One region of the Rhizobium sp. Pop5 genome, then DNA from elsewhere that is predicted to be linked to it. Evidence: predicted binding sites of a transcription regulator. Region 1 holds the regulator's gene; each other region holds the start of a gene.
What was found. Region 1 encodes PhoB, which activates phosphate uptake and scavenging genes when phosphate is short. Its sites were predicted from a motif close to TGTCATNNANCTGTCAT; they were not measured.
Positions count from the first base shown of each region.

Region 1 (10,175 bases):
TCGAAGAGTTCAGCCGCGGCAAGGCGCACGCGCGTCGGGATCTGCTCCGACTGGCGAAAATAAACGCCGGCGATATCTTCGAGCGAGGTGCCGTCGAGCGCGACGATGCCCTGGTAAGGCTGGCTGAACTTGCCCTGATCGATGGTGAAGGCGAGCACGCCCTTGCCGAGCAATTGCTCCGGCTCGGCCTCGCCCGCTGCAACCGCCTTGGCGAGCAACGCCTGATCGAAACGCGCATAGGCGCGGACATTTTCCGGCGTCGAGAAATCGGCGACGAGAAGATCGACCGGACCATCGCCCTTGGTCTGCACCGTAAACTTACCGTCGAACTTCAGCGAGGTGCCGAGCAGCACCGTCAGCACGACGACTTCGGCGAGCAGCCGGGCGACGGGCGCGGGATAGTGATGGCGCTCAAGGATCGCATCGAGCATCGGGCCGAGCTGGACGGCGCGACCGCGCACATCCAGACCCTCCACCTGAAAGGGAACGACGTGGTCATCGCCGGCGAAATCGAACTGGCCGAGGGCGGCTGCAGCTTCTGCCATGGCTTTCACTCCTAATTTTCAGAGCGACGGCCAAGGTGCCCGACGCTCGCGCGGTCGCCAGTTTTTGACTCGGCGACACCAGATTATGGTTCAGATCGCGCCCAGGCACCAAGCAAGAATCGATTTCTGCGCATGAAGACGGTTTTCCGCCTCATCGAAGACCACGGATTGCGGGCCGTCGATCACGTCATCCGTCACTTCCTCACCACGATGGGCGGGCAGGCAATGCATGAACAATGCATCGTTGCCGGCCTTCGCCATTAAGGCCGCATTGACCTGATAAGGCTGGAAGACATTATGACCTCGGGCCCGATGTTCCTGATTCATGGAGACCCAGGTATCGGTCACCACGCAATCGGCGCCGGCGACCGCACGGTCGGCATCATGGCAGAGCATGATTTCGGCGCCCTCATCGCGGGCCCAGTTCAGATAGTGATCCTTCGGCTCGGAACCAAGAGGCACGGCCATGTTCATGCGGTAGCCGAAGCGCGCGGCGCCCTCGACCAGCGAATGCAGCACGTTGTTGCCGTCGCCGGTCCAGGCGATGGTCTTGCCCTTGATCGGGCCGCGGTGTTCTTCGAACGTCATGATATCGGCCATGATCTGGCAAGGATGGGTATCGTCCGTCAACGCATTGATGACCGGCACGGTCGCATGCTCGGCAAGCTCCAGCAGGCGCGAATGCTCGGTCGTGCGGATCATGATCGCATCGACATAGCGCGACAGAACCTTGGCGGTGTCGCCGATCGTCTCGGCGCGGCCGAGCTGCATCTCGGTGCCGGAGAGGAACAGCGTTTCGCCGCCGAGCTGGCGCATGCCGACATCGAAAGAGACGCGGGTGCGCGTCGAGGGCTTTTCGAAGATCATCGCCAGCATCTTGCCGGCCAGCGGCTTGTCGTCCTTGCCGGTTTTGAAGGCCTGCTTGCGGGCGAGCGCATCGTTCATGATGGTTCTGAGATCGGCTGATGTGACCGCCGAAAGATCAAGGAAATGCTTAGGTGTCATATCGTCTTCCTACCTCGTTCAAGCCGTCTTCTTGACCTTGGACGCGCGAATGCTCTCAGCGGCGCGCTCGATGCGGGCAAGGCCCTCGCGGGCTTCCTCGGCGGTGACGACGAGGGGCGGAAGAAGGCGGATAACGTTATCGCCGGCAGGCACGCCGAGCAGATGGGCGGCACGGATCGCCTGCAGCAGTTCGGCTGAGGGGACTGCGGCCTTGACGCCAAGCAACAGCCCCTCGCCTCTGATATCCTCGATCACATCGGGATAACGATCCTTCAACGAGGCGAGGCCCTGGCGGAAAACCAGCGCGACGTCGCGCACATGCTGAAGGAAGCCATCGGCGAGGATGATGTCGAGCACGGCGCTGCCGACGGCCATGGCGAGCGGATTGCCGCCATAGGTCGAACCATGCGTACCGGCCTTCATGCCGGAAGCGGCCTCTGCTGTGGCAAGGCAGGCGCCGAGCGGGAAACCGCCACCGATGCCCTTGGCGACAGCCATGATGTCGGGAGTGATGCCCGACCATTCGTGGGCGAAGAGCTTGCCGGTGCGGCCAACGCCGGTCTGAACTTCGTCGAGGATCAGCAGCAGGCCCTTCTCGTCGCAGATCTGGCGAAGCGCCTTCATGAACTCGTTGGTGGCAGGACGGACACCGCCCTCGCCCTGCACCGGTTCGATGAGGATTGCGGCCGTGGCATCGGTGACCGCAGCGCGGACCGCTTCGATATCGCCGAAAGGCACCTGATCGAAGCCCGGCGCCTTGGGGCCGAAGCCTTCGAGATATTTCTCCTGGCCGCCCGCGGCGATCGTCGCGAGCGTCCGGCCGTGGAAAGCGCCCTCGAAGGTGATGACATGGAACCGCTCGGGATGGCCCTTGGAAAACTGGTAGCGGCGCGCCGTCTTGATCGCGCATTCGAGCGCTTCCGCACCCGAATTGGTGAAGAAAACCTTGTCGGCGAAGGTGGCGTCCGTCAGGCGCTTTGCCAGGCGCTCCTGACCCGGGATTTCATAAATGTTCGAGAGGTGCCAGACCTTGTCGGCCTGCTCCTTCAGCGCGCCCACAACATGCGGATTGCTGTGGCCGACCGATGTGACGGCGACGCCGGCGCCAAAATCGAGATATCGCTCGCCGCTTTCGGTGATCAGCCACACGCCCTCGCCTCGCTCGAACCGCAGCGGGGCACGAGAATAGGTGTCATAAAGCGGCGCGGCTTCAGCCATGGCGCGATCTCCTGATCTAAAAGTTATGGGGCAACTGACTCCGGCTAAGAAACCAGGCCCGAAAAATCAAAAATGCCGCCTCGCGGCGGCAAGCGGTACTATTTCCTTTTCGCGCTGCAATGTCAACAAAACTGCGCCCTTAGCGCATGCAGCAAGCGTGTACAGCGGCATTTCAAGTCTTCAACAGGCATTATTGCAGAAATGACACGCAGGGGCAGCAAGTTGGGGAAAACCCGAAATTCGATTCATCCGGATTCACGCGACTCTTGTCACGGAGTCAGCCTCACACTAGGTTAAAGTTCAATTACTAGACTGCATGCGGCGGAACTAGTCACCAAAATTGATCAGGCGTTTCTTGTTTCGGAGGCTTCCGGGACAACGGTGAGGGATTCTGCCATCACCAACGCAAAAGGTGGAGACAGGGCATGAACTGGACAGACGAGCGGGTCGAAAAACTCAAGAAGCTTTGGTCCGAAGGGCTGAGCGCCAGCCAGATCGCGGCGCAGCTTGGCGGAGTGAGCAGGAATGCTGTCATCGGCAAGGTTCATCGACTGAGCCTTCCGGGCCGCGCCAAGGCCGGCGGCACGGCCACGACGGCGCGAGCGCCCAAGCGTACTACGTCGGCGCCGCGCGCCCCGAACTATGCCTCGCGCATCGCCACCCGCACCGTTACCCGCCAGCAGGGCGCAACGATGCTGAAGGAAGAGATCGAGATCGAAACGATCGAGGAAATGGAATACGTGCCGAAGGGCAACGTGGTTGTGCCGATTTCCCGCCGTCTCGGCCTGACGGAGCTTACCGAGCGCACCTGCAAGTGGCCGGTCGGCGATCCGCTGAAGGAAGACTTCCATTTCTGCGGCTGCGAATCCCCCGACAACTCGCCCTATTGCAGCTATCATCAGCGGCTTGCCTACCAGCCGGTCAACGAGCGCCGCAGGGCAGCAGCCCGCGTCAGCTGAGCGTGTGACATCGCTGGACATCAGAAACGGGCCGAGCGGCCCGTTTTTTTATGGAGCTTTACGGAAGCTCAGGTTTTGGATTGTCGATCAAGTCGGCGCGTGCAGACCCTCGGCAGAATGGCGAGGATGACATCGCGGGTTTTGCCAGGATTGTCAGCGGTTAGAATGGAAGCCCTCAGGCTTCCATCGAATAGCCGGCGCCGCGGACGGTGCGGATAACGTCCTGCATGTTGGAAAAGTTCAGCGCCTTGCGCAGGCGGCCGACATGGACGTCGACGGTGCGCTCGTCGACATAGATGTCGTGGCCCCAGACGCCGTCCAAAAGCTGCGACCGGGAGAAGACCCGGCCCGGCGACGACATCAGGAATTCCAGCAGGCGGAATTCGGTGGGGCCGAGGCGGACTTCGCGGCTCTTGCGATGGACGCGATGGGTTTCGCGGTCGAGTTCGATATCGCCGCATTTCAGCACCGTCGACAGAACCTCCGGACGGGCACGGCGTAGCATCGCCTTGACGCGGGCGACGAGCTCGGGGGTCGAGAAGGGCTTGACGACGTAATCATCGGCGCCCGTCGAAAGCCCGCGGACGCGCTCGCTTTCTTCGCCGCGCGCCGTCAGCATGATGATCGGCAGGCGCTCGGTTTCCGGCCGCATGCGCAGGCGCCGGCAGAGCTCGATGCCGGAGACGCCGGGCAGCATCCAGTCGAGGATGAGAAGGTCGGGCGTGCGCTCCTGAAGCCTGATTTCGGCTTCGTCGCCTCGAAGGATGGTATCGACCTCGAAACCTTCTGCTTCGAGATTGTAGCGAAGAAGCACGCTGAGCGCTTCTTCGTCTTCAACAACTGCAACTCTCGGGATCATGCGTGTCGGTCTCCTCGCGCATGATCCTTAAACCGGGGGTGATTTAAGCAATGCATCCTGCGCAAATTCAGAATTGGCTGCGACCTGTTTGCGCGCCCGGATGGGCGCGCACGCGATCTTCTGGTCCGGGCGACTGGTCCGGAACCGTTATTCCGTAACCGCGCCAACGGTGTTGGCGCTGTCGTCCTTCGGACGATCACCTTCCGGCTGTGCGCCGGTTGCCATGTAGTAGATCGTCTCGGCGATGTTGGTGGCGTGGTCGCCGATGCGCTCGATGTTCTTGGCACAGAAGAGAAGATGCGTGCAGCTCGTGATGTTGCGCGGATCTTCCATCATGTAGGTGAGGAGTTCGCGGAACAGCGACGTGTACATCGCGTCGATCTCGTTGTCGCGTTCGCGGATCGCATTCGCCTTGTCGGCGGCGCGCGTCGTGTAGACGTCGAGCACTTCCTTGAGCTGGACGAGCGCCAGTTCGGACAGATGCTCCAGGCCGCGGGCGAGCTTGCGGGGAACGCCGGTGCTCTGGACGGCGATGACGCGCTTGGCGGTGTTCTTGCCGAGGTCGCCGACGCGTTCGAGATCGGCGGCGATCCGGATCGAACCCATGATTTCGCGCAGGTCCGAGGCCATCGGCTGACGGCGGGCGATGGTGACGATCGCCTTGTCGCCGATCTCGCGTTCGGCGTGATCGAGGATCACGTCGTCGGAGATGACTTTCTGCGCCAGCGCGGTATCGCCGTTGACGAGAGCGCGGACGGATTCGCTGACCATCTGCTCGGCCAGGCCGCCCATTTCGGAAATCCGCCTGGACAGGAACTTCAGATCATCATCATAAGCGGAAAAAATATGTGTCGATGCCATGGGGCTTTATCCTCGAATAACGGGAAGGCTTCGTGTCGCCAAAATCAGCCGAAGCGACCCATGATGTAGTCCTGGGTACGCGGATCGTCCGGATTGGTGAACATCTTGTCGGTGTCGTTCTCCTCGACGAGATTGCCGAGGTGGAACATGGCGGTGCGCTGCGAAACGCGCGCGGCCTGCTGCATGGAGTGCGTAACGATGACGATCGTGTAATTTTCGCGCAGCTCGTGGATCAGCTCTTCGACCTTGGCGGTGGCGATCGGGTCGAGCGCCGAGCAGGGCTCGTCCATCAGGATGACTTCGGGGCTGACGGCGACGGCGCGCGCAATGCAGAGGCGCTGCTGCTGACCGCCCGACAGGCCGGTGCCGGATTCGTGCACGCGGTCTTTGACCTCGTTCCAGAGGCCGGCGCGCTGCAGGCTGGTCTCGACGATCTGGTCGAGATCGGCCTTCGACTTGGCAAGGCCATGGATGCGCGGGCCGTAGGAGACGTTCTCATAGATCGACTTCGGGAACGGGTTCGGCTTCTGGAAGACCATGCCGACGCGGGCGCGAAGTTCGACGACGTCGATATCGGGATCATAGATATCGTCGCTGTCGAGCGTGATCTTGCCGGTGACGCGGCAGCCGTCGATCGTGTCGTTCATGCGGTTAAGGCTCCGCAGGAAGGTCGACTTGCCGCAGCCCGAGGGGCCGATCAGCGCGGTTACGGTGTTTTCGCGGATGTTCAGGTTCACGTCGAAAAGCGCGCGCTTCTCGCCATAGTAAACCGAGACATCCTGGCCGATCATCTTATAAGGGACGTTGCTCATCTTCCGATCCAGCGCCTTTTCAACTGCTGCTTCCGTCAACATGTTCATGATGTTTAACTCCGTTTACCAGCGGCGCTCGAAGCGACGACGCAAGAGGATGGCGCCCATGTTCATGACGATCAGGAACAGGAGCAGGACGATGATGGCACCCGAAGTACGCTCCACGAAGGCACGTTCGGCCTCGTTTGCCCACATATAGACCTGTACGGGCAGAGCCGTCGAGGGATCGAGCGGTGTCGCCGGCGCGTTGGCGACGAAGGCGACCATGCCGATGAGCAGCAGCGGCGCGGTCTCACCGAGCGCATGCGCCAGGCCGATGATCGTGCCTGTGAGAATACCGGGCATTGCGAGCGGCAGGACGTGGTGGAAGACCATCTGCATTTTCGAGGCGCCGAGGCCGAGGGCTGCGGCGCGGATCGACGGCGGCACGGCGCGCAGAGCCGCACGCGTCGCGATGATGATCGTCGGCAAAGTCATCAGCGTCAGCACCAGGCCACCGACCAGCGAAGCCGAACGCGGCATGCCGACGAAGTTGATGAACACGGAAAGACCGAGCAGACCATAGACGATGGAGGGAACGGCGGCGAGGTTGTTGATGTTGACCTCGATCAGGTCCGTCAGCCGGTTCTTCGGCGCAAACTCCTCGAGATAAATCGAGGCGGCAACGCCGATCGGCAGCGAAAGTGCCAGAACGATCAGCATCAGGTAGAGCGAGCCGATGAGGGCGACGCCGAGGCCTGCGGCCTCCGGACGGCTGGAGTTGCCGTTGACGAAGAGGCCGGTGTTGAACTGCTTATGGAGAGCGCCGCTCGCCTTCAGCTCGTTCATCCAACCAACCTGCTTGTCGTTGACCTTGCGGTTCTTCTCATCGACCGAGAGATCGATCTGGCCCTTGTTGGCGCTATCGACATTAGCGTCCGCGAGCACCGTGACATTGACGGTCTTGCCGATGATCGACGGGTCGGCGACGACCATGTCGCGCAGTTGGATCGGCGCGCCCTTGGAGAGCATGGCCGTTGCGTCGCGCACGTCAGGCTTGCTTGAGGCATTGATGTTCAGTTGCTTGACGATCGCGTCACGCAGCAGAACCGGGTAGTTGGCGGCGACCAGAACCGAAGGGTCGGTCGCACGCTTGTTGTTCGGGTCGATCGTCTTCTCGGTGAATTCGATCGGCAGCGTGATCGCCGTCTGCTGGAAGGCGGTGTAGCCCTTGCCGATCACCGTCCACAGCAGGATGAAGAGGAAGACGAGGCCGAAAGCGATGGCGGCGATGCCGTAGGCCTGGAACCGGCGCTCGGCGGCGTAGCGGCGCTTGATACCGATATCGCGGCGTGGAGGTGCCTTGGAGACGGTGACGCCTGATGTGGGAGAAACAATATCCGTCATTCGTACTGCTCCCGGTATTTGCGCACGATGTAGAGCGCATAGATGTTGAGGCAAAGCGTGATGCAGAACAGCGTGATGCCCAGTGCGAAAGCGACCAGCGTCTGCGGCGAGGTGAACTCAAGGTCGCCTGTCAGCTGGTTGACGATCTTGACGGTCACCGTCGTCATCGGCTCGAAGGGGTTGATCTGGATGCGGGCGGCAACACCTGCGGCCAGCACCACGATCATGGTTTCGCCGATGGCGCGCGAGGCTGTCATCAGCAATGCGCCGACGATGCCGGGAAGTGCTGCCGGCAACACCACCTTCTTGATGGTTTCGGAGCGTGTGGCGCCAAGACCGAGCGAACCGTCACGCAGCGCCCGCGGCACGGCTGTGATGATATCGTCCGACAGCGAAGACACGTAGGGGATCAGCATGATGCCCATGACGATGCCGGCCGTCAGAACGCTCTGCGCCTGGATGAAATTGGTGTAGCTGCCGGAGAGCAAGCCGCTGATCTGAGCGGAGAAATCGCGCAGGAATGGGCCGACGGTGACGAGGGCGAAGAAGCCGTAGACGATCGTCGGAATGCCGGCGAGCACTTCAAGCAGCGGCTTGGCAACGCCGCGCAGCTTCGGCGAGGCGTATTCGGCCATGTAGATGGCGGCGAACAGACCGACCGGCACGGCGACCAGCATGGCGACCAAGCCGATATAGAGCGTGCCGAGCAGCAGCGGGATGAGGCCGAACTGACCGAAGGATGAGCTGCCGGCACCGGCAAAGCGCGGATCCCAGACGGTGCCGAAGAAAAAGTCGCCGGCGGGAACGGCTGCAAAGAAGCGGGCGGCTTCCGACAGCATCGAAAGCACGATGCCGATCGTCGTCAGGATGGCGATCGAGGAGGCGAGCAGCAGGCCCCAGAGCATGACGCGCTCGACGCGGTTGCGGGCGCGAAAGCGCGGAGCAATGGCCCGCAGCGCGTAGAAGGCGCCGGCGACGGCAAGAGCGAAGACGATCACCGTCATGGCGAGACGGCTCGTCACGCTCATAGCATTGAGCTTCTTGGCAGCGTCGAGCATGTAAGGCTGCGGCTGGCCGGCGAGCGGCACGCCCTTTTCGCTGAGCTTGGCCTGCAGGGCAGCGGGATCTGTCGCCACCGCCGCCGTTTCGTCCGGTGTCAGCATCGTCAGGCCGCGAGCGACCGTTGCCACCATCGAATAGCTCAGATCCTGCTCGACGGAAGCTTGCGCCTTGACGTCGTCAGGGAAAGCGCCGCGCACGGAGGAAGAGATGATGCCGGGGCTGACGGAGAGCCAGACGCAGAGCACGACGAGGGCCGGAAGAACCGCCCAGATCGCGGCATAGGCGCCGTAATAGACCGGCCGTGAATGCAGCGCAGAGGACCTGCCTCCGGCAAGCGCCGTGGCACGGCTGCGCGCGACCAGATAGGCGGCGGCGCCGATCACCACAAGGCACAAAAGTATGATGGATGTGCTCATTCGTTACGTCCCCAGGCCCACAGCCCCCAAAGCCCGGCAGCTTCATCAGCCTGCCTGCGGCTTCCAATCATGGAGAAGAAATTGACCCTGCAGCTCCGACGGACCGGGCGCAGGGGCATAAAGCAATGCCGGCGCGGGCCCTCAGGCACCGCGCCGGCAAAGTTATTACATAGCCTTGCCGGCTTCGACTTCCTTGCGGATCGCGTCACGCTCAGCATCCGGAGCGGCAACGAGGCCGTATTCAGCGAGCGGGCCGTCGGGGCCGATCATCTGGTCGGATACGAAGAAGTTGACGTATTCCTTCAGGCCCGGAACGGCGCCGAGATGTGCCTTCTTGACGTAGAAGAACAGCGGGCGGGAAACCGGGTAGGTGCCGTTGGCGATCGTTTCGGTCGACGGAACGATGCCGTTTACGCTGGCAACCTTGAGCTTGTCGGCGTTGTTTTCATAGAAGGAAAGGCCGAACACGCCGACGCCGGTCTTGTTGGCAGCGATGCGTGCGAGGGTTTCCGGATAGTCGCCGTCGATGTCGACTGCAGCGCCGTCCTTGCGGACTGCGACGCAAGCCTTGCCCTGGGCAGCCTTGTCGGAGATTTCCTTGGCGATGACGTCGACTGCACCGGCGGCCTTGCAGCCTGCGGCGAGAACGTTCTGTTCGAAGACTTCGCGCGTGCCGTGCTTTTCGCCCGGGATGTAGGCAGCGATATCAACAGCCGGGAGCTTCGGGTTGACTTCCGACCACTTCTTGTAGGGGTTGGCAACGAGCTTGCCGTCAACGACGACCTGTGCAGCGAGGGCCTTGTAGATGTCGGCCGGAACGTAGGCGACATCGGGGTTGGAAGAGTCGGTTGCGAAGACGATGCCGTCATAGCCGATCTTGACTTCCTGGATATCCGTTACGCCGGCTGCCTTGCAGGCTTCCAGCTCGTTCTTGTTGATCGGACGCGAAGCGTTCGCAACGTCGATGGTGTCTTCGCCAACGCCCTTGCAGAATTCCTTCAGACCAGCGCCCGTGCCGCCGGATTCGACGACCGGCGTCTTGAAGTTGGTGA
Region 1 covers NZ_CP099399.1:137,963-148,137, reverse strand. The annotation lists gene NE852_RS02900 (Hsp33 family molecular chaperone) at 1-545, opposite strand, end outside; gene argF (ornithine carbamoyltransferase) at 636-1,550, opposite strand; gene NE852_RS02890 (aspartate aminotransferase family protein) at 1,569-2,768, opposite strand; gene NE852_RS02885 (GcrA family cell cycle regulator) at 3,194-3,727, shown strand; gene phoB (phosphate regulon transcriptional regulator PhoB) at 3,903-4,586, opposite strand; gene phoU (phosphate signaling complex protein PhoU) at 4,734-5,447, opposite strand; gene pstB (phosphate ABC transporter ATP-binding protein PstB) at 5,492-6,307, opposite strand; gene pstA (phosphate ABC transporter permease PstA) at 6,323-7,645, opposite strand; gene pstC (phosphate ABC transporter permease subunit PstC) at 7,642-9,123, opposite strand; gene NE852_RS02855 (substrate-binding domain-containing protein) at 9,289-10,175, opposite strand, start outside.

Region 2 (10,175 bases), 390 kb from region 1:
CGCCTATCGCACGACGCTGCCGCGCTTCGGCTATTCCAAGCCGCTAGACACGGCTGATATGACGATCGAACGCCGCATCTCGGCAACCTACAAGGACCTGCCGGGCGGCCAGCTGCTTGGACCGACCTTCGACTATACCCACCGGCTGCTCGATCCCTCGTTGCTTCAGGATGAGGCGGTCGATGCGCCGGCTCAGCGTCCGGCCGAGACCGGCCGCGTCATGCGCGTCTCCGAGATCCTCGGCGAGGAAGGCCTGATCGAGGCCGACGGCGACATGCCCGAAGATCACGAGATCGGCGATCTCACCCGCGAGCCGATGGAATTCCCGATGACCCGGGATCTGCGCCTGCAGGCGCTTGCCCGCGGCGACGAGGGTTTCCTGCTGGCGCTCGGCTATTCCACCCAGCGCGGCTACGGCCGCAACCACCCCTTCACCGGTGAAATCCGCATCGGCGATGTCGAGGTGGAATTCGACGTGCCGGAGCTCGGTTTCGCCATCTCGCTCGGCACCATCCAGATCACCGAATGCCAGATGGTCAACCAGTTCAAAGGCTCCGCCAAGGCGCCGCCGCAATTCACCCGCGGCTACGGCTTGGTCTTCGGCCAGAGCGAGCGCAAGGCGATGGCGATGTCGCTGGTCGATCGCGCGCTTCGCGCCGAAGAGCTCGGCGAGGACATCACCGCGCCGGCACAGGACGAGGAATTCGTCATTTCCCATTCCGACAACGTCCAGGCGACAGGCTTCGTCGAGCACCTGAAGCTTCCGCATTATGTGGACTTCCAGGCCGAGCTCGATCTCGTCCGCCGCATGCGCCGCGAATTCGAAGCCGCCCGCAACGGCAGCGAAGACATGAAGGAAGCCGCCGAATGACCGATCTCGCCAGCTACAACTTCGCCTATCTCGACGAACAGACCAAGCGGATGATCCGCCGCGCCATACTGAAGGCGATCGCCATTCCCGGCTACCAGGTGCCCTTCGCCTCGCGTGAAATGCCGATGCCCTATGGCTGGGGCACCGGCGGCGTGCAGGTGACGGCTTCGATCATCGGGCCTGATGACGTGCTGAAGGTCATTGACCAGGGCGCCGATGACACGACCAACGCCGTTTCCATCCGCGCCTTCTTCCAGAAGGTCGCCCAGGTCGCGGTGACGACGCATACAAAAGAGGCGACGATCATCCAGACGCGCCACCGCATTCCGGAAGAGAAGCTCGGGCCAGGCCAGGTGCTCGTCTATCAGGTGCCGATCCCGGAGCCGCTGCGCTTCCTCGAGCCGCGCGAGACCGAGACGCGCAAGATGCATGCGCTTGAGGAATACGGCCTCATGCATGTGAAGCTCTACGAAGATATCGCCCGCAACGGCCGCATCGCCACGACCTACGCCTATCCGGTCAAGGTGCATGGTCGCTACGTCATGGATCCCTCGCCGACGCCGAAATTCGACAATCCGAAGATGCACAAGTCGGAAGCGCTGCAGCTCTTCGGCGCCGGACGCGAAAAGCGCATCTATGCCGTGCCGCCCCATACCGACGTCGTCAGCCTGGATTTTGAAGATCATCCCTTCGAGATCCAGCGCTTCGGCAAGCCCTGCGCGCTCTGCAGCGCAGAGGACGTCTACCTTGATGAGGTCATTCTCGACGACAAGGGCGGGCGCATGTTCGTCTGCTCCGACACCGATCATTGCGAAGACCGCCGGGCGCAAGGGCATGCCGGCGAAATGCTGGCCCGGGAGGCTGCAGAATGACCGATATACCGCTTCTCAAGGTCAACGACCTCTCGAAATTCTACGGCAACCGCATCGGCTGCAGGAACGTCTCCTTTGAGCTCTGGCCCGGTGAAGTGCTCGCCATCGTCGGCGAATCCGGCTCGGGCAAGACGACGCTGCTGAACTGCATCTCCACCCGGCTGATGCCGACCACCGGCAGCGTCGAATATCACATGCGCGACGGCAACTACCGCGACCTCTACCATATGAACGAGGCCGAGCGGCGCTTCCTGATGCGCACCGACTGGGGCTTCGTCCACCAGAACCCGGCTGACGGGCTGCGCATGACGGTATCGGCGGGCGCCAATGTCGGCGAACGGCTGATGGCGATCGGTGACCGGCATTACGGCAAGATCCGCGGTTCGGCGATCGATTGGCTCGAGCGCGTCGAAATCGACGCCGACCGCATCGACGACCAGCCGCGCGCCTTTTCCGGCGGCATGCGCCAGCGCCTGCAGATCGCCCGCAATCTCGTCACCGGCCCGCGCCTCGTCTTCATGGACGAGCCGACCGGCGGTCTCGACGTCTCGGTGCAGGCCCGTCTGCTCGACCTCGTGCGCGGCCTCGTCAACGATCTTGGCCTCTCGGTCATCATCGTCACCCACGATCTCGCCGTCGCCCGCCTGCTCTCGCACCGCATGATGGTGATGAAGGACGGCTACGTCATCGAACAGGGGCTCACCGACCGCGTGCTCGACGATCCCAGAGAGCCTTACACGCAGCTGCTCGTCTCCTCGATCCTGCAGGTCTGAGGTCCGGAACAAGGAAGAATAATCATGCCAACGCCCCTCGTCGTTTCCGAAGTCTCGAAGAGCTTCACCATGCACCTGCGCGACGGCATCAGGCTGCCTGTCGTTTCCGATGTCGCCTTCTCGGTTGCGTCAGGCGAATGTGTCGTGCTCGGCGGTCCCTCGGGCATAGGGAAGAGTTCGCTGCTCAAGATGATCTACGGCAATTATGCCGTCGACACGGGCCAGATCCTCATCCGCCATGACGGGCGCATTGTCGATCTTGCCTCCGCCGATCCGCGCACAGTGCTCAACGTGCGGCGCAATACGCTCGGCTATGTCAGCCAGTTCCTGCGCACCGTACCGCGCGTGGCGGCGATCGACGTCGTTGCCGAGCCGCTTGTGGCGCGCGGCGAGGAAGCCGCCGTTGCGCGGGAAAAGGCGGGCGCACTGCTCGCCAAGCTCAACCTGCCGGAGGCGCTCTGGCAGCTTCCACCCGCCACCTTCTCCGGCGGCGAACAGCAGCGCGTCAATATCGCCCGCGGCTTCATCACCGATCACACGATCCTGCTCCTCGATGAACCCACAGCCTCGCTCGACGCCAGGAACCGCGCCGTCGTCGTCGACATGATCGCGGAGAAGAAGAGCGCCGGCGTCGCCCTTCTCGGCATCTTCCACGACGACGAAGTGCGCGAGGCGGTCGCCGACCGCATCCTCGACGTCCAGCAATTCTCGCCTCGAAAGATCGCCGCATGAGCCGCAAGCTGGGCATCGAGCCCGACATCCACGAGACGGCATCCGTCAGCGAAACCACCTTCGGGCGTTATACGGAGGTCTCGGAACGTTGCCGGATCAGCGAAGCCACGGTCGGCGACTATTCTTACATCATGCAGGATGGCTCCGTCTGGTGCGCGACGATCGGCAAGTTCGTCAATATCGCCGCCGCCGTGCGCATCAATGCCACCAACCATCCGACCTGGCGCGCGACGCTGCATCACTTCACCTATCGCGCCGCCGATTACTGGCCGGATGCCGACATGGAGACGGACTTCTTTGCCTGGCGGCGCGCAAACCGCGTGACCATCGGCAACGATGTCTGGATCGGCCACGGCGCGACCATCCTGCCGGGCGTCACCGTCGGCAACGGCGCGGTCATCGGGGCCGGCGCCGTCGTGTCGAAGGACGTCGCGCCCTATACGATCGTCGGCGGCGTACCGGCCAAGCTCATTCGCGAGCGCTTTCCGAAAGAGATCGGCGAGCGCATGGACAAGCTTGCCTGGTGGGATTGGGAGCACGACCGTTTGCGCCTGGCTTTGCAGGATTTCCGCAACCTGAGCGCGGAAGATTTCCTGGCCCGATACGGTGGTTAAACCTGCGATATAGGCCGGGAGAATTGTGACACCACTTACACAAATATGACATTGGAGGTTCATGAAGCAGGACTAATGCGATGCTGACCACGGCCTGGAATGCAAGGAAAGAGCATGATGTTCGAGCTGAAGGATGTCACACGTCGTTTCGCAAAAAAGCTCGCCGTCGATGCCGTTTCGCTCTCCATTCCCCAGGGCCAGATGGTCGGCATCATCGGCCGCTCCGGCGCCGGCAAGTCGACGCTCCTGCGCATGATCAACCGCCTTCAGGAGCCGAGTTCCGGCTCCATTCATTTTGCCGGCGTCGAGGTTTCCGGGCTTCGCGGCCGGGCGCTGCGCAACTGGCAGCGCGATTGCGCGATGATCTTCCAGCAGTTCAACTTGGTACCGCGCCTCGACGTTTTGACCAATGTCATGCTTGGCCGCCTCAACCACCGCTCGACGCTTCTGAGCCTGCTCAACATCTTCACGCGCGAAGAGCGCGTGCATGCGATCGCCGCACTCGAACGCCTCGGCATCGAGCAGACGGCACTGCAGCCGGCGGGTACGCTTTCCGGCGGCCAGCAGCAGCGCGTGGCGATCGCCCGCGCACTGATGCAGAACCCCAAGATGGTGCTTGCCGACGAGCCGATCGCCTCGCTCGACCCGCTGAACGCCAAGATCGTCATGGATGCGCTGCGCGATATCAACGAGCGCGAGGGCATCACCGTCATCACCAACCTCCACACGCTCGATACCGCCCGTAATTATTGCGAGCGCATCGTCGGCATGGCCGGCGGCCGTGTCGTCTTCGACGGCAAGCCCTCGGAGCTGACGGCCGAAGCGGTGAAGGAAATCTACGGCACGGGCAAGGACGGCGCCGGCATCGACGAAACGATGACCTCGACCTCAATCAATATCGCTCCCGAGAGCGCCGACAATCAATCCGCCGGCGTCCAACCGCTGGCATTGGCCGGTCTCTGACAGAGGCGGCCGCGATCGAACGCCCGCGTCAAGGGCACACTTCTTCGTAACGGAAAGCCGGGGACACCGGTCAACAGGAGAGAACGCATGTTGAAGAAAGCACTCTTTGCGGCAACGGCGCTGTTCGCGCTCGCCGGCGCCGCCAATGCTGCAGACCTCAAGGAATTCCGCATCGGCATCCTCGGCGGCGAGAACGAAACCGACCGCCTGCGCAACTATGCCTGCCTCGCCGACCATCTGAAGCAGGAATTCGGCTTCGAGAAGGTTTCGCTATTCCCGGCCGCCGACTATGACGGCGTCATCCAGGGCCTGCTCGGCGGAACGCTCGATTTCGCCGAACTCGGCGCTTCCGGCTACGCAGCCGTCTACATCAAGGATCCGAAGGCCGTTACGCCGATCCTGACGACGCAGCAGAAGGACGGCTCGACGGGCTACCACTCGATCGGCCTCGCTCTCAAGTCTTCCGGCATCAAGACCATCCAGGACGCCAAGGGCAAGAAGCTCGGCTACGCCGATCCGGACTCCACCTCGGGCTATCTCGTTCCGCTGACGCAGATCCCGAAGGACACGGGCATGCCGAACGACAAGTTCTTCGCCTCGACCCAGTTCAACGGCGGCCATGAGAACAACCTTCTTGCCGCTTACGACGGCAAGGTCGATGTCGCCGTCGACGATTCCTCGGGCATCGGCGATTTCAAGGACGGCTACACCTCCGGTACCTTCCGCAAGGAAGTCGACAAGGGCGCCGTCGATCCGAACAAGCTGGTCGAAGTCTGGCGTTCGCCGCTGATCCCGAACGGCCCGCTCGTTGTTCGCAACGCTCTCGGCCAGGACTGGCAGACGAAGCTCGCAGCCTTCTTCACGGCCCTGCCGGAAAAGGATCACAAGTGCTTCGCAGCCATCGAAGGCGGCGATTACAAGGGCTACGCTCCCGTCAAGCACGACTTCTACAACACCGTCGTCGAAGTCCGTAAGGCTGCCATCGGCGGCTGATCGGCCTTTGGAATGCGGGGGGCGGCCGGAAAACGGCCGCCCTTTCTTTGTAACCGGGCGGGGCGTCCATGACTATTGCCGATACACAGCCGCACATGCAGAGCACTGAGGAGATCGGCACCGCCTGGGGCCGGATGGTCGCCAAGCGCCGCTTCTATACCGTGCTCGGCCTGGTTATCCTCATTGCGGCTTTCGTGAGCTCCGTCCGCTTCGCCGACGAGAGCAATGCCGGCCATTTCTTCGAGCGCCTGCCGCATCTCTTCGATTTCCTGAGCTGGCTCATTCCCAAGGATTGGAACGACGTCTGGCGCGCGCTGTTCGACATGGCGAGCGTCAACGACAAGGGCGGAGAGGAATTCAATTTCGACAAGGGCCGTGTCTATATCTGGGGCGCCTTCTACATTCCCGAATATTTCGAGCTGATGATCGTCACGATCAACGTGGCGCTGATCTCGACGATCATCGCCTTCGTCTTTGCCGTTCCCCTGAGCTTCTTTGCCGCCCGCAACCTGACGAATTCATGGCCGCTGCGCGTCTTGACCAAGCGCCTGATGGAATTCCTGCGCGCCTTCCCCGAGATCGTCATCGCCGGCCTGTTTTCGGCGATCCTGTCGATCGGGCCGGTCGCCGCGATCATCGCCATCACCCTGCATACGATCGGCGCGCTCGGCAAACTCTTCTACGAAGTGGCCGAGAATATCGACATGAAGCCGCATGAGGGCATGAAAGCCGTCGGCGCCAACTGGTGGGAGCGTGTGCGTTTCGCCGCCCTGCCGCAGGTGCTGCCGAATTTCACCTCCTATGCGCTGTTGCGGCTCGAGATCAATGTGCGCGCTTCGACCATCATCGGCGCCGTCGGCGGCGGCGGCATCGGCGAGGAGCTGAAGCTTTCGATCTCGCGCGGCTTCGGCGCCAAGACGATGGCGCTCGTTCTCCTGCTCTTCGTGACGATCGTCGCCGTCGACCAGTTCTCCGCATGGCTGCGCCGCCGCCTGGTCGGCGAGCAGGCCTTCCTTCTGCAACATTGAGGCTGCCATGACGGTGATCGACGCAAACCGCATGAACGAGATCGAAGCGCGCTATCCGGAATATTTCCACCGGTCGTTCCGCCAGCGTTTCGGCGGGTTGATGATCCTCATCGCGACGCTGCTCTACGGCCTCTATGCCGTCTGGTTCTTCGACCTGCCCAAGCTCTTCGCCGAAGCTCATTGGGAGCGCGTCGGCATCTATCTCAGCCAATGGGTGAGCTACGACGTTAAGCCGGATTTCCGCATCCAGGACGACGGCTCGATCGAGGTGCGCTATCCCCGTTTCTCGCCGCTCGGCGACAATCCGCACCCGGACTGGGTGGTCAACAATCCCGATGGCAGCATCACCGTCTCCATCAGCGGCACCGGCCGCAGCGTCACCGTTTCGAAAAGCGAAACGATCGTGACCGCGCACGGCCTCAGCGTTCCCGTCGAAGTTTCAGGCGGCGCGCCGAAAGTCGTCGGCCCGGTGCCGAGCTGGATGACGGTCTACGATGACAACGTGCTCGCCGATCTCGGCTTTGCCGGCGACGTCAGCATTTCCGTCGACCGCGTGAAGGTCCGCAAGCGTTTCCTCGGCTGGGCAAATTTCGTCTTCGACACGCAATCGTCCTTCTTCGACAAGCCGGCAAGCGAAGTCCTCAGCCTCATCGTTTCCGGCCCGCGCATCAAGCCCGACCAGTCCAACCTGTCGCTCGCCTTCGACGACATCTGGAACAACAGCGAATGGCAGCATGGCGACGTCTGGACCAAGCTTTTCCAGACGATCGTCATGGCTTTCCTCGGCACGCTGCTTGGCTCGCTCGCCGCCTTCCCACTTGCCTTCATGGCAGCGCGCAACATCACGCCGAACCGCTTCCTGAACCAGGTTCTGAAGCGCTTCTTCGATTTCCTGCGCTCGGTCGACATGCTGATCTGGGCGCTGTTCCTGACGCGCGCCTTCGGTCCCGGCCCGCTTGCCGGCAGCGGTGCGATCTTCCTGACCGAGACGGGCACGCTCGGCAAGCTCTATTCCGAAGGGCTTGAAAACATCGACAACAAGCCGCGGGAAGGCATCAAATCGACCGGCGCTGAGACCGTACTCGTCCATCGTTACGGCATTATGCCGCAGATCGTTCCCGTCATCGTCAGCCAGACGCTCTACCAATGGGAATCGAACGTGCGCGGCGCTACCATCATCGGCGCCGTCGGCGCGGGCGGCATCGGCCTCAAACTCTGGGAGGCGATGCGCACCAATGCCAACTGGGAAAACGTCGCCTACATGGTCATTCTGATCCTGATCGTCGTCTTCCTTTTCGACGCCGCCTCGAATGCGCTGCGCCATCGGCTGATGGGCACAAAAGCGCACTGATCCGCCCGCCAAAAGGCGATGGCGGCGCTGCCGTCATCATCATTCTGTCACGGAAATCTTTTAGCCGGGAACCTGCTTGCGGTACGCCGCCAAATCACTGCACATTGCGCTCCCCGTCTCGACGATCCCCAGGATAAAAGCCTTGCGCTACGCTCTCTATTTTTCGCCGCCGCAGGATGATCCCCTGGTCGGCGCGGCCTCGCTTTGGCTCGGCCGCGACGCTTTCACCGGCGAGACTTATCCCGCGCCGGAACACGAGAAGCTCGGCGCGGCGGAGCAGTTCGAACTGACCGCCGACCCTCGCCGTTACGGTTTTCACGCCACGATCAAGGCGCCATTTTCGCTCGCAGCTTCCGTCACCGAGAAAGATCTCATGACCGTTGCCGAGGATTTTGCCGCCCGTACGCCGGCCTTCGAGATCCCTAAGCTGGTGCTCGGCCAGCTCGGCCGTTTTTTTGCCCTTGTTCCCGGTTCTCTTCATCAACCTCTTCAGGATTTCGCCGCGAAGGTGGTAAAGTCCTTCGAGCCGTTCCGTGCAGCGCTTTCCGAGGCCGATTTAGCGCGGCGCAACCCGGAGAAGCTTAGCGACAGCCAGCGCGCCAATCTGCTGCGCTGGGGTTATCCTTACGTCATGGGGGATTTCGGCTTTCACATGACGCTGAGCGGCCAGGTGCCCGAGACGCGCGCCGAGGTGATGAGAGAAATTCTGGCCAAGCGTTTTGCCGATTTCACCGGCCGGCCACTTTCGATTTCCGGCCTTGCCGTCTTCACCGAGGAGGCGCGCGGCGCCCCATTCAAAGTTCATTCCTGGCTGCCGCTTGCCGGCGCCAAACGCTGAAAGACCTTACGCTATGAGCAAAGAGACCGTGTTTTCCAACGCCCGCATCGTTCTTGAGGATGACATCCTGTCAGGATCGATCCTCATTCGCGACGGCAAGATTGCCGACATCTCGGAGGGCAATTCGGTAGCCGGCGAAGATTTCGAGGGCGATTACATCATTCCCGGCCTCGTGGAATTGCATACCGACCATCTCGAAGGCCATTACCAGCCGCGTCCGGGCATCCGCTGGAACAAGACCGCCGCAGTCCAGGCGCACGACGCTCAGATCGTGACCTCAGGCATTACCACGGTCTTCGACTGCCTGCGCATGGGCGCAGACGAGGACGGCGGCTTCGAACATGGCGAGATGCGCGAGATGGCGGACGCCATCCAGGCGGCGGAGAAGGAAGGCAGGCTGCGCGCCGAACACCTGCTCCATCTGCGCTGCGAGGTTTCGGCGGATAATGTGCTCGAACATTTCGCCGATTTCGAAAACGACCGGCATGTGCGGCTCGTCTCGCTGATGGATCATGCGCCCGGCCAGCGGCAATTCCAGACGATGGATCAATATATCTTCTATTACCAGAAGAAGCGGGGCTTGAGCGACGAGGTGTTTGCCCGTTTCGTCGCCAAACGCCAGGCGGAATCGGCGCGCAATTCGACGCCGCATCGCAATGCCATCGCCAAGGTCTGCGCCGAGCGCGGCATCACGGTCGCAAGCCATGACGACGCGACGCTGTCGCATGTCGACGAGGCGATCGAAAACGGCGTGCGCCTTGCCGAATTCCCGACCAGCTTCGACGCCGCCCGGGCCTCACACGAGCACGGCATGAGCGTGCTGATGGGCGCGCCGAACATCGTGCGCGGCAAATCCCACTCCGGCAACATCGCCGCCCGCGACTTGGCCGAAATGGGCGTGCTCGACGTGCTTTCCTCAGACTACGTGCCGCTCAGCCTGTTACATGCACCGTTCATCCTCGCCGACGAGGTGGAAAGCATCACGCTGCCGAAGGCGATCGCCATGGTGACGTCGACGCCCGCGCGCACCGTCAGCCTCGACGATCGCGGCCGGATCGCAACCGGCCTGCGCGCCGATCTCGTCCGCGTTCATCGCTCGCATGGCGTGCCGGTAACACGCTCCGTCTGGCGCCAGGGACG
Region 2 covers NZ_CP099399.1:4,182,181-4,192,355, reverse strand. The annotation lists gene NE852_RS22645 (carbon-phosphorus lyase complex subunit PhnI) at 1-871, shown strand, start outside; gene NE852_RS22640 (alpha-D-ribose 1-methylphosphonate 5-phosphate C-P-lyase PhnJ) at 868-1,743, shown strand; gene phnK (phosphonate C-P lyase system protein PhnK) at 1,740-2,516, shown strand; gene phnL (phosphonate C-P lyase system protein PhnL) at 2,541-3,248, shown strand; gene NE852_RS22625 (DapH/DapD/GlmU-related protein) at 3,245-3,862, shown strand; gene phnC (phosphonate ABC transporter ATP-binding protein) at 3,980-4,825, shown strand; gene phnD (phosphonate ABC transporter substrate-binding protein) at 4,913-5,818, shown strand; gene phnE (phosphonate ABC transporter, permease protein PhnE) at 5,887-6,846, shown strand; gene phnE (phosphonate ABC transporter, permease protein PhnE) at 6,854-8,197, shown strand; gene NE852_RS22600 (DUF1045 domain-containing protein) at 8,340-9,035, shown strand; gene NE852_RS22595 (alpha-D-ribose 1-methylphosphonate 5-triphosphate diphosphatase) at 9,049-10,175, shown strand, end outside.
Region 2: phnC (phosphonate ABC transporter ATP-binding protein) is a predicted target of PhoB. The motif match lies at 3,897-3,913, and genes of this name have one in related genera.

Region 3 (10,175 bases), 2.2 Mb from region 1:
CCACCGGCAATAAAGCTTCCGGCATCGACGACGGCCATGAAGATCAGGATATCGTTCAGGTTGGTGCGCGGCATGAGGCAACTCGAGCGGTTCTACGGCCATAACTCGGTCAGCCATGCAATGGTTCAAGGTTTGGGCTGTGGACGCGCGTCGAGGCGATCAGGGAGGGGACGCCGAATGTTGGCGGCATGCCGTGCGGCACCCCCTCTGGCCTGCCGGCCATCTCCCCCACAGGTGGGGAGATTGGCTGGGCGTACTGGCTTCCCCAAACAATTAGGCGTCGTGGTTGTCGCTGCCGTTAGAGAGCGAGCGATGGTCAAGCCTCTTGCCGATCTCCACCCTTGTGGGGGAGATGGCCGGCAGGCCAGAGGGGGGTGCCACACGGCACGTCCGCTCTTGGTCGCCCTGACAAGACGATGCCCACGCCCAAAGCCCGCTCGTCAATCAAGCCGTCAACGCAACCCTCAACGCCAGCCGAGCGCCGGCGCGACGTGGGTCAGGATGGCTTCGATGACATGGGCGTTATACTCAACGCCGAGCTGGTTGGGCACGGTGAGCAGCAGCGTGTCGGCCTCGGCGATCGCCTCGTCCTCGGCGAGCTGCTTGATCAGCACGTCGGGTTCGGCGGCGTAGCTGCGGCCGAAGATCGCGCGGGTCTTTTCGTCGATGAATCCGATCTTGTCGCCTTCTTCGCCGCCATAGCCGAAATAGGCGCGGTCGCGCTCATCGACCAGCGCGAAGATGCTGCGGCTGACCGAGACACGCGGCTGGCGCGTATGGCCGGCCGCCTTCCAGGCCTCGCGATAGGCGCGGATCTGGGCGGCCTGCTGGACGTGGAAGGGCTCGCCCGTCTCGTCGTCCTTCAGCGTCGAGCTCTGCAGGTTCATGCCGAGCTTGGCGGCCCAGACGGCGGTGGCGTTGGAGCTTGCGCCCCACCAGATGCGCTCGCGCAGGCCTTCCGAATGCGGCTCGAGACGCAGCAGGCCCGGCGGGTTCGGAAACATCGGCCGTGGGTTCGGCTTGGCGAAGCCTTCGCCGCGCAGCACTTCGAGGAAGACTTCGGCGTGGCGCCTCGCCATGTCGGCATCGCTCTCGCCTTCCGGCGGGCCATAGCCGAAATGGCGCCAGCCGTCGATCACCTGCTCGGGCGAGCCGCGGCTGATGCCAAGCTGCAGCCGCCCTCCGGCGATGAGGTCGGCCGCACCCGCATCCTCGGCCATGTAGAGCGGGTTCTCGTAACGCATGTCGATGACCGCGGTGCCGATCTCGATCCGGCTGGTCCTGGCGCCGACGGCTGACAGCAGCGGGAAGGGTGCTGCGAGCTGGCGGGCGAAATGGTGGACGCGGAAATAGGCGCCATCGGCACCGAGCTCCTCGGCCGCCACCGCAAGGTCGATCGACTGCAGCAGCGCATCACCCGCCGAGCGCGTCTGCGACTGGGGCGAGGGCGTCCAATGCCCGAACGAGAGAAAACCGATCTTCTTCATGCTGATGCCGCACCTTGGTCTGTTGCGCTTGTGGTCAACGGGTCATGGCACAGTTTGGGCGCGGATGACAATCGGAACCGGCGGGCGCTGGCTTGCGGCGGTTGCGTCTTCCTTCGTGCGTTCGCGCACTTGATACCCCCTAACCACTTGCCGATCTCCCCCACAAAGAGCGAGATCGGCAAGTGGCTAGACCTTCCGGTCTCTCTACCGTGTCGTCGAGCTGCAAGGCCAATTGTTTGGGGAAACCGTTGCGTCCGGCCGATCTCCCCACCTGTGGGGGAGATGCCCGGCAGGGCAGAGGGGGGTACCACACGGCACGCCTTTTATAGAATCAGCCGCGATCGCTCGGCCCGAGCTCTCCTCAAGCGAAAAGAGAGGCAATCCCCTTAAGCAATTGAGCGCGAGTCGGTTTCCGCTCGCGCCGATCACATACCCAATCTCAACAGCAAGCCGCCGCTTTCGGCGTTTCCGTTCCTGCAGCCCGGCAGCGGCACTATGTCGCCACGAGCGTGTTACGCCAGTCACCAAATTTCTACACGTTGTGTGTAATGACTTTTTCATTACCTGCCGGCGACGGACCTAGCCAGCTCTCACATTCCCGGCCTCCCGCCTGTATCTCCTCGATCGGGCGGGCGGCGGACCAGGCGCTCATGGATCCGGATATCAGCTCTGTCGGCCTAACTCAGAATCCGTGAGTTTAATCAAATGGTTGTAGCGCTATGTGGCTCGAAAGCCGCTCAACGCTTTCGGCATCATGCTCCGGCGCAAATTGAAGGAACTTCCCATGAAATATATCGATCATATTGCCGATCCGTCGCGTCCTTGCGCCATCGTCGCCCATCGCGGCGCCTGGCATGAGGCTCCCGAGAACAGCCTTGCGGCGATCGAAAAGGCGATTGCCGCCGGCTACGACATCGTCGAAGTGGATATCCGCCGCAGCGCCGACGGTGTGCTGTTCATCCTGCATGACGATACGCTGGAGCGCATGGCGGGCCTCGACCTCATTCCCGAGGAAATGACGATCGCCGAAATCACCAGCCTGAGGCTGCGCATGGCCGATGGCGGTCCGAACCAGCCGTTTACGACCGAGACCGTTCCGACGCTGGAACAGCTGCTCGAAACCGCGCGCGGCCGTATCTTCGTCGATCTTGATATCAAGCACCTGGAGATGATGGAGATCGTCGCGGCCAAGATCAAGGAAATGGGCATGGTCGACCAGGTCGACCTCAAGGCGCCCGCCGGCACGCCGGAGGCGCTCGCCTGGCTTGCCGGGCAGCGCGGGATCGACGGCATCCCCTTCATCGGGCTGGCCACCTTCCATGAGGAAAGCGCCGATCAGACAGCCGAGGCGATCCTCTCGATCCGGCCTTTCATGTGCGAAGCCAAGTTCGATCGGCTGGAGACGCTGGCCGGGCTGCATCAGCGCCTTCGCGAGGCCGGGATCTCGCTCTGGGTCAATACGCTCGATCAGGTCTCCTCCGGCGGCCTGACCGACTGCGCGGCCCTTGCCGATCCCGATGCAGTCTGGGGCCGGATGATGGCGGCTGGCGTCAGCGTCATCCAGACCGACCAGCCGGCCGCGCTCAAGGCCTATATCGAGGCGCGGCTGAGGTGAGGGGATTTCCAATGGGGACGCCGCCAGCCGCGTATGTCAGGTGCAAACGGAACTTGCGCCCAACGCCAAAATACCGATGCTTCCCCGGAGGCATTTCAGGTCGCAGCAGATATCAGGAGATTGAGCTTTGGGAGTCGAGATAGTCCGCGTTCCCGTTGATTGGCATCACCCGGAAGAGGAGGGTGAACTCGTGGTCGGGGGACACCATGAGCCGCTTTACTACATGGACAGCGCTTCCAAGACCGCCTTCCAGCTTTATGAAAATGTCAGCGAAGGCTCCCCTGTGAGCCCGGTCTTCCCCACCAGCGAAAAGCTCGTGGAATGGCTGAAGCAGAAGGGCTGGACTACGGAATCCGTCGAGTTCCTGCTTTCGAACGGACATGCGCCCACCGCGATTGCGTGCCTGTGAATGGCGCCGCTACACTGAGAACGCCGCCGCGTCGGCGACTGGCTTTGCGCGGCCGGCACCAGTTTTGGTAGGCGGTAGCACGGCTGCATAGTACGCAGTTCTGGATTCTTGTACGGTGCGTGTGGCACCCCCCTCTGCCCTGCCGGGCATCTCCCCCACAAGGGGAGAGATCGGATGGGTGCGATGGTCTCCCCAAACAACTGGCGTCGCAGTCGGGCGAAACGGTAGATCAGGGTGGAGTTCGGGCTACTTGCCGATCTCCCCCCTTGTGGGGGAGATGCCCGGCAGGGCAGAGGGGGGTGCTCCGCCCTGCCAAGCTGAAACGAGCCTCAGCCACGGAGCCAGGTGAAAGCCGCTCATCAGCAGGTACATCGGCACCATTCCGCCGAGAGGAAAGGCATCCGGTGTGGACATGCAGATCATATCAGGACTACCGGTCGCGGCCGTCAGCAGCGCCATGACGGCGAAGGTCGGGGCGGCGGCGAGCGAGAGCCAATCGGCTGCGGCGTAGCGGGCGGGTTTGCCTCGCCAGCCCGCTGATCCGTCCGCTGCGGCGGCGAGGGACAGCCATTCGGCGGCGTTGAGAGCGGCACTGCCATCCGGGATCGCCAGGCCAGCCGAGGCGGCCGGATCGCCGCCTCCTTTCACGCTGTGGAGGGAGAGGGCCATCACCGTCACTCCGTGCCGTAGCGGTCGTGGTGGCGCCACCAGATGCCGGTTTCGTTGCGGCCCTTGGGGGCGCGGTCGAGCCATTGGAACATGCCCCACAGGCCGTCGAGCCCGCGCGCATAGGTGGAATAGCTGTGGTAGACGGCGCCGTCGATGAGTTCGAAAGCGCTGACTCCAGGCCGGTCGCGGGTGTAGGTGGGAATGTCGGTGCCGGTCATGGCGGCCATCTGGCCGACCGGTCCTTCGCCGCCGCTGGTCTGAGATTCTGCGATTGTCTTGTCCGCAAGCGGCCCGGGGGCGGCCGGTTCGCGCCGGTAATTATACTCTATGCCGGCCGCGCGCTGCTGCTCGGGCGTGAACAAGACGCTGAAATCGGCGTTGAAATCGCTGCCGGCGGAAGACGCCCAGGGAAAGCTCCAGTCCATGCGCCGCTTGAAGGCCTGGAGCTTTTCGAGCGGCGCGCGCGAGACTGCGGTGAAGGCGACGTCGTGGTTTTGGAGATGGACGAAGAAGCCGTTGAAGCCGTCGGCGATCGACGAGCAGGATGGGCATCCGGCGCTGTAATCCGGCCCGAACATGAAGTGATAGACGAGAAGCTGCGAGCGCCCGCCGAAGAGATCCTTCAGCGAGGCATCGCCGCCTTCGGTGTCGAAGCGATATTGCTTGTCGATCCTGACACGGGGCAATTGCTGGCGTTTGGCCGCCAGCGCATCGCTTTGCCGCGTCAGTTCCTTCTCTTGCTCGAGCAGATCGAGCCTCGCCGCCAGCCATTGCTCGCGTGTTGCATTCAGCTGTGCCGTCATGGGGCTTCTCCTTTGCCTGTCAATCGTCGTAGCATCCGGCGCGGTTGCCGCCGGCCGAGAGAAGATTACGGCCGGATGGGCGGATGGGGGGAGTGACAAGTGTGACGGGATTTGAATGGACTCGCTGATCACGGCCGCCGCATTGGCGCTGGCATCGGGCGATGCGCTGGGCGCGCTGAAACGGGTGGCGCTGCGCGACGATGCGCCGGCGCTGGCGTTGCGCGGCATTGCGATGGCGCAGCTCGGCGATCTCGTCCGCGCCAAGGCGCTTTTGAAGAATGCGGCGCGCGCCTTCGGGCCGCGGGAAGCAGTGGCGCGGGCGCGCTGCGTCGTTGCCGAGGCCGAGATCGCACTCGTCTCGCGCGATCTCACCTGGCCGCCGAAGGCGCTGGATGCGGCGAGCAAGGTGCTGGAAGCGCATGGCGACCGGGTCAATTCAGCCCATGCCGGCAACATCGCCATTCGCCGGCTGGTGCTGATCGGCCGGCTTGATGAAGCCGAGCAGTCTCTCGCCGCGCTCGACCCGACGCCGCTGCCGCCGCCACTGCGGGCCGCCCATGAGCTTGTCGCCGCCGGCATCGCCGTTCGCCGCCTGCGGACGGAGGCGGCGCGCGCCGCGCTCGACCGGGCGAGGCTTGCGGCGCGGCAGGCCGGCATGCCTGTGCTGACGGCGGAGGTCGAAACCGCCGCCCGCGTGCTCGACCTCCCGGCGGCGCGGCTGATTTTGCGTGGGGATGAGCGACCGCTGCTGCTTGCCGAGGTGGAGGCGCTGTTTTCCCGCACGCTCGTCGTCGATGCCTGCCGCCATGTCGTGCGCGGGCCCAGTGCGGTCGTGCCTTTGGGGTCCCGACCGGTGCTTTTCGCGCTTGCCCGGGCGCTTGCAGAAGCCTGGCCGTCGGATGTCTCCCGGGGAGTGCTGATTGCGCGCGCCTTCCGCGGCAAACATGCCGATGAATCGCATCGCGCCCGGCTGCGCGTCGAGATCGGCCGGCTGCGCACCGAGCTTGCCGGGCTGGCGGCGGTCTCGGCGACGAAACGCGGTTTTACGCTTTCACCGCATGGCGGGGGCGAGATCGCGGTGCTCGCGCCCCTCGTCGAAGGGCCGCATGCGGCGGTGCTCGCCTTTCTCGCCGATGGCGAGGCGTGGTCGAGTTCGGCGCTTTCGATCGCCCTTGGCGCCAGCCCGCGGACGGTGCAGCGGGCGCTGGATTCGCTTGCCGGCGAGGGCAAGGCGCAGGCGATCGGGCGCGGGCGCGCGCGCCGCTGGATGAGCCCGCCGCTCTCCGGTTTCCCGACGATCTTGTTACTCCCCGGACCGCTGCCGAGCGACTAGTATGGGGCAACCTACAAGGAGAAAAAGATGAAGAAATCGGCTGCGACGATCCTGCGTGAATATGGACCCTTCCCGGACGCCGCCCGCGTCAACGGCGTCACCTTCGACGGCCGGCACGTCTGGTTCGCCTCGGGCGACAGGCTGAATGCGTTCGACCCCGACAGCGGCGCGCTGGTGCGCTCCATCGAGGTCGCCTCGCATGCCGGCACGGCCTTCGACGGCGAATTCCTCTATCAGATCGCCGAGAGCGTCATTCACAAGGTCGACCCGAAGACCGGCCAGATCCTCACCACCATCCCGGCCCCCGGCAATGGCGGCGATTCCGGCCTTGCCTGGGCCGAAGGCACGCTCTGGGTCGGCCAGCATCGCGGCCGCAAGATCCACCAGATCGATCCCGAGACCGGCGAGATCCTGCGCACCATCGAATCCAACCGCGTCGTCACCGGCGTCACCTGGGTCGACGGCCAGCTCTGGCACGGCACCTGGGAAGGGGATGAGAGTGACGTCAGGCGGATCGACCCCGAGACCGGCGAGGTGCTGGAGCGGCTGGAGATGCCCGAAGGCACCGCCGTCTCCGGCCTCGAATCCGACGGCGCCGACTGCTTTTTCTGCGGCGGAGGCAGCAGCGGCAAGATCCGCGCGGTGCGCCGGCCGAAGGGGAAGTGATTGGATTCATACTTGTTTTGGACGTGTGCCGTGCAGCCCCCTCATCCGACTCTTCGGGCCACCTTCTCCCCGGCGGGGAGAAGGGAAGGCAAGGCGCGGGCACGCATCACCTGCCCTTTTCCTTCGAGGCGCCCCTTCGGATGTCGATGTGGGTAAAAGCAAATTTGCCGGCGCGGCAGCTGTCTTCTCCCCGGCGGGGAGAAGGTGCCGGCAGGCGGATGAGGGGGCCACGCGGCACGTCATTCGAGGCGATCCTGTGGATCGAACCTCGGCATGAGGGCTGATCGAGGGCCGTGCCGAATAGAATCTGAATTGCGAATACTCCGCCGCTGTCTGCCAGTGAGCGATTGATTTCGTCACCCGACGATCTAGTTTCGCGGCAGTGTCGAGGCTGGACGCAACGCTAACGTGATCCGGGGGGGAAGACTGTGAAACATCTGCGCACGACGCTCGGGCCCAAGAGCAAATCCGAACTTGGTATGATCCTGCCGCACGAGCACGTCTTCGTCGACCTCAGGACACCCGATCAGCCCGGTTATGCCGAAGCGGAGGCCGAACACGTCGTTCGGCTGATGGCCCCCGAAATCGAGAAGATCAAGAAGCTCGGGGTGACAGCACTTGTGGAATGCTCGACGGGCGGCGTCGGACGCCGTGCGGATATCGATCTTGCCGTGTCGCTTGCGACGGATTTTCCGATCGTCGTTCCGACAGGCAATTACCGCGAGCCCTGGATTCCCGAATGGGTCCGCCATGCATCGGAAAAGCAGCTGGAGGCGTGGATGCTGCGCGAACTGACGGATGAGATCGGCGAGACCGGGTTTCAGGCAGGCTGGATCAAGCTTAGCGCCGGGGATGACGGCATGACGGCGCTCGAGACGAAAATCCTGCGGGCAGCCGCGCGCGCCGCGGCGCAGACGGACGCCGTCATCGGCAGCCATACGATCAAGGGGCGGGTCGTCATGGACCAGCTCGATGTCATCGAGGCGGAAGGCTATCGGGCCGACAGGTTCATCTCGATCCACACGCAGGAAGAAAAGGACTTCGCCTATAATGTCGCCGTTGCCGAGCGAGGCGCCTGGATCGAGTATGACCATGTCGGCCGCGCCGCGGACGACGAGGTGGCCGAGCTGGTGATCAAGGCGCTGGAGGCCGGCTGCGGCGACCGTCTGTTGTTGAGCCATGACCGGGGCTGGTACGATCCGGCGCTGCCGATGGGCGGGACACCCAAGCCGTACACCCATCTTTCCACGATCCTGCTGCCCGAGCTGAAACGGCGGGGCGTGGACGACGGGACGCTGATGCGCCTGACCCACGACAACCCTTTCGAGGCTTTCGCCCGGTAAGGGGAGCGGCAGCACCTATCCCTCCTCAAAACAAAAGCGCCATCCCGATCGCATCGATGAACCGGCCGTCGATCCGCGCTGCGCGCCGGATGATGCCTTCCCGCTTGAAGCCCACCTTTTCATAAAGGGCGATCGCACGGCTATTGTCTTCGTAGACGTCGAGTTCGACCCTGGCGAAACCGGCTTCCCTTGCCGTTCTCAACGTCGTCTCGATGAGCCGTCGTCCTAGACCCCTGCCGCGATAGGCGGGAAGGATGCCCATTCCGAGGCGGCCGCGATGGGCGTGCGAGGGGAAGAAATGCCGTGAGATATCGCACCAGCCGATGACCTCGTCTGCGATGACGGCGACGAATTGCGGATTGCCTTTTTCGATCATCCCCATCACGAAATCGCGCGTCTGCGGCAGGGGCGATGCCTCAAGCATGCTCAGATATTTCCTCTCCCGCGCGACTATGTCGAGTGCGCGGTGAAAGCCGTCAATATGGGCTGTTGTAATCGGTTCGATCCTGACGGCTGACATGTCCGCTCCGGTGTCCATTTTCTCTCCTGCCATGGCGACCGACGATGCCGATTTGTAGCTAAATCCGCGCGTGTGCTGAAGCGATTATTGAACGCCCAGGCGAACTTACTCCGAGCGCCGGCGGCCGAGAGAGCATTCATCCTGAGGGCGAGGGACGAGGCGGGGGTAACCGGTATTCCCTCACCACGTTGTCCTCCTGCTGGCCCGAAGCGGACGAATGACAGCGCTTCACCTCATCGTGGTTTCGCTGCGGCAGACATCGATGAATGCACGCAGCGGCGTGGATGTGAAGCGCCTTGGATAATAGAGGCGCGGCCCCTCCTGCTCAGCCCACCAGTCGGGCAATACGGAAACCAGAGTCCCGGCGCGGAAGTCATCGTCAAGCCAGTTGCGGAACGTGCCGATGATGCCCAGTCCGGCTCGCGCATAGCTCAATCCGGTGTTCAATGCGTTCACGCTCAGAACCAGACGCGTCAAAGGCTTCACGTTTGCCGTTTTGTCTCCGTTTCGCAACGCCCAGGGAAGAAGCGGTCCGCCGGGCAACCTGTATCGGATCGCGTAATGGTCCGTCAGTTGGGCTGGATTTTCAGGTTGGCCGTGCTTCCCGATGTAGGACGGTGCCGCTGCAAGCGCCATCTGCTGGAGACGAGGACCAATCGGAATGGAGATCATGTCTTTCTCGATAGATCCGCCATAGCGGATGCCCGCGTCACATCCTGCCTCGACGATGTCGACGAGACTGTTCTCCATCACGATCTCGACTTCCACTTTCGGATGCCTTTGCTGGAATTCCACGATGAGACGCGGCAGGATGTCCGGCATGACCGCACCGGGAACGTTGAGTTTCAAGCGTCCTTGTACGACGTCCGTCGAGCGTGTCGCTTCCAGACAAGCCGCGTCCATTTCGATCATCAGAGGCTGGATGCGGCTTGCCAGTGCCTGACCTTGTTCCGTGGCCCGGATACTCCGGGTGGTTCGCAGGAGAAGCGCCACACCGAGTTGCTTCTCGATCCGCGAGACCGTCGTGCTTATTTTCGAAGGCGCGACGCCCAGCCGTTTTGCTGCAGCCCGGAAACCTCCTTCGTTCAGCACAGTCAGAAACACCTGGAGGTCGTTCGGCGGCACATTGTTCTTCATGGAGAACAGGCTATTCGAGATCTGGCGGATTATCAATCAAATGAACTGCAATTAGGTTTGCTTCCGCAGCCATCGTCCGAGCAAAGGCATCAAACTGAAGGAATAGAGCAATGTTCATCGTCACGGGTGCCTCTGGCAAGCTCGGCCGCAAGGTCGTAGAAAACCTGCTGCTTCATGTGCCTGCCGACGAGAT
Region 3 covers NZ_CP099399.1:2,347,774-2,357,948, reverse strand. The annotation lists gene NE852_RS13955 (LysR family transcriptional regulator) at 1-74, opposite strand, end outside; gene NE852_RS13950 (LLM class flavin-dependent oxidoreductase) at 465-1,487, opposite strand; gene NE852_RS13945 (glycerophosphodiester phosphodiesterase family protein) at 2,272-3,102, shown strand; gene NE852_RS13940 (hypothetical protein) at 3,230-3,511, shown strand; gene NE852_RS13935 (hypothetical protein) at 3,758-4,180, opposite strand; gene NE852_RS13930 (thioredoxin family protein) at 4,186-4,983, opposite strand; gene NE852_RS13925 (helix-turn-helix domain-containing protein) at 5,099-6,316, shown strand; gene NE852_RS13920 (DUF5074 domain-containing protein) at 6,344-6,982, shown strand; gene NE852_RS13915 (phosphotriesterase) at 7,411-8,325, shown strand; gene NE852_RS13910 (GNAT family N-acetyltransferase) at 8,351-8,863, opposite strand; gene NE852_RS13905 (LysR family transcriptional regulator) at 9,074-9,982, opposite strand; gene NE852_RS13900 (NAD(P)H-binding protein) at 10,093-10,175, shown strand, end outside.
Region 3: NE852_RS13945 (glycerophosphodiester phosphodiesterase family protein) is a predicted target of PhoB. The motif match lies at 2,032-2,048, and genes of this name have one in related genera.